Regions from separate parts of the Paenibacillus sp. VMFN-D1 genome, predicted to be linked through region 2. Evidence: a T-box and tRNA genes for the amino acid it is inferred to sense, from the RefSeq annotation. Region 2 holds a T-box; the other holds one or more tRNA genes.

Region 1 (2,367 bases), on a different contig from region 2:
CAAGCTTTTTCTGCATGGAACGCGGCAGCCACATCCTCCACTGAAGCTCCAATATCCCGTTTATAGGGCATGATCGACACGCTATGGGAACTTCAATGAGCAGTTTACTTAAACAATGCTTGGGATAGGGAATCGTTGGAGGCTCTGAGCAAGGGATTTAGCTCTTAGCTAAAGAAACATTGAGCCAGTTTAGCCCCGGTAAAGCCGGCTGGAATGGTTTATCAACTTTAAACAAGGATGGGGAACACGTTCAAAGGGAGTAATGGTAGAACGAACGGATGATCAGAGGATCTTGTTCAAGGCTGTTGTACACCCTCTTACTCCCATCTTACGAGGGCATGTCATATAAAGAGAACATTATGCGGATAGGACCTACATAAAACAAAAGGATACGAATTAAACGCCATACAAGCCATACAAATAAACGCAATACGAATTAAAATGGCCGCCTTTCTGCGGGATATCATCAGGTGGCTGATTGGAAGGAGAAGTGCAATATAGCGGGATGGGAGATTAACGAACGACGAACGATGGCTCGGTTTACAATGTTAGTCTATACAAGAAAAAGCCTTGGAAAGATATCCAAGGCTTTTCTCTATGATGCCGGTGAAGGGACTCGAACCCCCACGGTTTCCCTCACGATTTTGAGTCGCGCGCGTCTGCCAATTCCGCCACACCGGCATATTCAGTTAAAAAAATGGCGCGCCCTAAGAGATTCGAACTCCTGACCTTTTGATTCGTAGTCAAACGCTCTATCCAGCTGAGCTAAGGGCGCATATGAAATTAATGGAGGCGCCACCCAGATTCGAACTGGGGATAAAGCTTTTGCAGAGCTGTGCCTTACCACTTGGCTATGGCGCCGAAATCAAATGGAGCGGACGACGGGAATCGAACCCGCGACCCTCGCCTTGGCAAGGCGATGCTCTACCGCTGAGCCACGTCCGCTTAAACTGGCTGGGGATATAGGATTCGAACCTATGCATGACGGAGTCAAAGTCCGTTGCCTTACCGCTTGGCTAATCCCCAACAAGATTGTCATTATAAGTTATGGGGCGATCGATGGGACTTGAACCCACGAATGCCGGAGCCACAATCCGGTGCGTTAACCCCTTCGCCACGACCGCCATAATAAAAGATATGAAACTGTATTTCGAATGGCAGGGGCAGCAGGAATTGAACCCACACTAACGGTTTTGGAGACCGCTGTTCTACCTTTAAACTATGCCCCTATAATAAAACTGGTGGAGGCTGATGGATTCGAACCACCGAACTCGTACGAGAACAGATTTACAGTCTGCTGCGTTTGGCCACTTCGCTAAGCCTCCATATGGTGCCGGCGAGAGGACTTGAACCCCCAACCTACTGATTACAAGTCAGTTGCTCTACCAATTGAGCTACACCGGCTTTTATGCTTGTTATTAAATTCATGGTGGCTCGGGACGGAATCGAACCGCCGACACGAGGATTTTCAGTCCTCTGCTCTACCGACTGAGCTACCGAGCCTAATTTTGTTTTTATTAAGAGCATTATTGCAACAAACTAAACTCTCAAGAAAATAAATGGCGGAACCGACGGGATTCGAACCCGCGATCTCCTGCGTGACAGGCAGGCATGTTAGGCCTCTACACCACGGTTCCACGGCCAATTATGTATCTCCATACGTAAGGAGATAAATTGCGGGGGCAGGATTTGAACCTGCGACCTTCGGGTTATGAGCCCGACGAGCTACCGGACTGCTCCACCCCGCGTCATTAAAAAATATTTATTTTCTTTAAAGTATAGATGGTGGAGGCTGAGGGGATCGAACCCCCGACCCTCTGCTTGTAAGGCAGATGCTCTCCCAGCTGAGCTAAGCCTCCATAAGAAACACTTTTAATATCTTAGCAGATAAACCACTAAAAAGGCAAGCATTTTTTCTTTGGGATTCTCATCCCTGAAGCTAATAATTAAAGTGGTGACCCGTATGGGATTCGAACCCATGTTACCTCCGTGAAAGGGAGGTGTCTTAACCCCTTGACCAACGGGCCAAACTATAATGGCGGAGAGAGAGGGATTCGAACCCTCGAGACGCTTTTGGCGCCTACACGATTTCCAATCGTGCTCCTTCGGCCAACTCGGACACCTCTCCATAATGGCTCCCCGAACAGGACTCGAACCTGTGACAACTCGATTAACAGTCGAGTGCTCTACCAACTGAGCTATCAGGGAACAATATTTAATTCAAGTGTTTGATCACTTGAAAACTAGATACGAAACGAATCTACATTTTATATTTATTGGATAAGCCCTCGACCGATTAGTATTGGTCAGCTCCATGCATTGCTGCACTTCCACCTCCAACCTATCTACCTCGTCGTCTACAAGGGG
Region 2 (2,367 bases):
TCACTAATATTAAAAATGCCTTTGGCTGCGGCCTGAATACCGTACAGATTGTAGCCGCTGGATCCGTTGCCGAACGGAACCTTGTTTAAGTATGCCGTTATAATTTCTTCTTTCGTCATAAACCGCTCCAGCCGGAGCGCGAGCAAAATTTCCTTGAATTTCCGGTCTTCCGTTTTGTCCAGGTTCAGGAATACGCGTCTGGCCAGCTGCTGGGTGAGCGTGCTTCCTCCGGTCTGCACGGATTCATGCAGAAGCTTCTGCTTGACGGCACGGAGCGTGCCCTTGATGTCAACACCCTTATGTGTAAAAAAGTTATTGTCTTCAATCGATACGACGGCGTCGATGACGATGGGCGGTATCTGCTTATACTCCACGGGGCGTCTGTCCTCATCGGTCCGAAGCTGTCCGATGGGGGTGCCGTCACGGAAGTAGGCGAATCCCGTAATGGAGTTCTCGCTCATCTTCTGGTCAATCAATGCCCTGGAACGGACCGGATCATCCTTCACGATGGAAGTGAGGTACCCGGCTGCCGTACCGCCGGCGAACAGTGCTCCCATAACGATGACGACCAGCGTCCACATCGCGGTAAGGCCGATGATGCGGCCGTAGGACCGTTTTTTCGGAGCGGTCTGCTCTTCCGGCTTTTGTTTGTTATCTTCAACCATTCGTGGCTATCCTCCTTTTGACGGAACTATTATAGCATAAATTGCGTATTTTGAATGCAGAGATCGAATCGTGGCCAAATGGATGGCAATCATTGACTTTTTTCGGGTGTGTGGTATAAATAGGGTTAATCCAAAAAGAACATATCGTCAAAAGGCAAAGAAAGACTCCAGTAGAAGGGAGCCTGGGCTGATCAGAGAGCCGGTGGGTGGTGCAAACCGGCAGCCTCTCCCTTTGAATTACCGTCTTGAGCCGTCCGGAGGAACGCGCGTCACCAGGAGCGTAAGTAGTCTGGCACCGGACCTGGCAGTCCGTTATCGTAATGAAGTGAAAGCAGTGGGTGGAAGGGGATCGTCCCCGAAACGGCTGCTTTAATTAGGGTGGTAACGCGAGCAGGCTCCTTCTCGTCCCTTGGGACGAGAAGGAGCCTTTTTGCTGTACATTCTAAACGGATCAGAGAGAGGTTGATGACGATGAAGTGGGAACAACTTATGCCGGCCCAGAAGGAAGAGGTTGAACGCCAACTGGCTGTCATCAGGAGGGGGACGGTCGAAATCCTGCCGAACGAAGAGCTGGAACGCAAGGTGATCCGGTCGGTTGTGCAAGGACGGCCGCTCAAGGTAAAGCTGGGTCTTGATCCATCCGCTCCGGACATTCATATGGGGCACACGGTAGTGCTGCACAAGCTGCGGCAGTTTCAGGAGCTGGGACATGAGGTGCAGCTGATCATCGGGGATTTCACGGGCCGGATCGGCGACCCGACCGGGAAATCGGAAACCCGCAGGCAGCTGACGGAAGAGGACGTGAAGCGGAATGCGGAAACGTATCAGGCTCAGGCGTTCAAAATATTAAGTCCCGACAAAGCGAAGGTATACTACAACTCCGAATGGCTCGGCCCGATGACCTTTGCCGACGTGATCGGGCTCGGTTCCAAAGTGACGGTGGCCCGCATGCTGGAGCGAGACGATTTTTCCAAACGGTATGCCGGCGGGCTCCCGATCAGCATTCACGAGTTTTTCTACCCGCTGATGCAGGGCATGGATTCGGTGGCGCTGGAGACGGATATCGAGATCGGCGATACGGATCAGACGTTTAATCTCATGATGGGCCGCACATTGCAGAAGGAATACGGGGGAGAACAGCAGGTGGCGATCACGCTTCCGCTGCTGGAAGGGCTGGATGGCGTGCAGAAGATGAGCAAAAGCCTCGGCAATTACATCGGAATCGATGACGCACCGAACGAAATGTTCGGCAAAACGATGTCGGTGCCGGATGGGCTGATGGTGAAATACTTCGAGCTGGCCACGGATATCACGAATGAAGACCTTCAAATTCTGCGTGAAGGATTGGAAGGCGGCCGTATTCACCCAAGGGATGCCAAAATGAGCCTGGCGGCAGCTTTTGTCCGGATGTACCACGGGCAGGAGGCGGCCGAAGCGGCCCGGCAGCATTTCGTCACTGTCTTTCAGCAGCGTGCGCTTCCTGAAGATATCGAGCTGCGCGATATTCCCGCAAACGAGCTGCAGGGAGGGGCCATCCGGCTGGTTCGGCTGCTGATCCTTATCGGATTTGCTTCTTCCAACAGCGAGGCCAGAAGGAGCATTGAGCAAGGGGCGGTCAAGCTGAATGAAGTGAAAATCGAGGATCCCCATGCGGAGATCGCAGTCCGGGACGGCGATATCGTTCAAGCGGGAAGACGCAAAT

The links. A T-box is a leader RNA that pairs with one kind of tRNA and senses whether it is charged. The one in region 2 lies ahead of tyrS (tyrosine--tRNA ligase), so its partner is inferred to be a tRNA-Tyr.
Region 1: it encodes a tRNA-Tyr, which carries the amino acid that the T-box ahead of tyrS (tyrosine--tRNA ligase) is inferred to sense. The anticodon was not compared.

Annotation. Positions count from the first base shown of each region.
Region 1 is NZ_QRDU01000002.1:7-2,373, reverse strand. Features, by position in the region: tRNA gene C7820_RS15140 (tRNA-Leu) at 602-681, opposite strand; tRNA gene C7820_RS15135 (tRNA-Arg) at 699-775, opposite strand; tRNA gene C7820_RS15130 (tRNA-Cys) at 788-861, opposite strand; tRNA gene C7820_RS15125 (tRNA-Gly) at 871-945, opposite strand; tRNA gene C7820_RS15120 (tRNA-Gln) at 952-1,026, opposite strand; tRNA gene C7820_RS15115 (tRNA-His) at 1,049-1,124, opposite strand; tRNA gene C7820_RS15110 (tRNA-Trp) at 1,156-1,229, opposite strand; tRNA gene C7820_RS15105 (tRNA-Tyr) at 1,240-1,325, opposite strand; tRNA gene C7820_RS15100 (tRNA-Thr) at 1,329-1,404, opposite strand; tRNA gene C7820_RS15095 (tRNA-Phe) at 1,428-1,503, opposite strand; tRNA gene C7820_RS15090 (tRNA-Asp) at 1,561-1,637, opposite strand; tRNA gene C7820_RS15085 (tRNA-Met) at 1,675-1,748, opposite strand; tRNA gene C7820_RS15080 (tRNA-Val) at 1,784-1,859, opposite strand; tRNA gene C7820_RS15075 (tRNA-Glu) at 1,953-2,027, opposite strand; tRNA gene C7820_RS15070 (tRNA-Ser) at 2,037-2,128, opposite strand; tRNA gene C7820_RS15065 (tRNA-Asn) at 2,133-2,208, opposite strand; partial or broken rRNA gene C7820_RS15060 (23S ribosomal RNA) at 2,277-2,367, opposite strand, start outside.
Region 2 is NZ_QRDU01000001.1:398,311-400,677, forward strand. Features, by position in the region: gene C7820_RS01870 (transglycosylase domain-containing protein) at 1-665, opposite strand, end outside; T-box leader at 814-1,078, shown strand; gene tyrS (tyrosine--tRNA ligase) at 1,137-2,367, shown strand, end outside.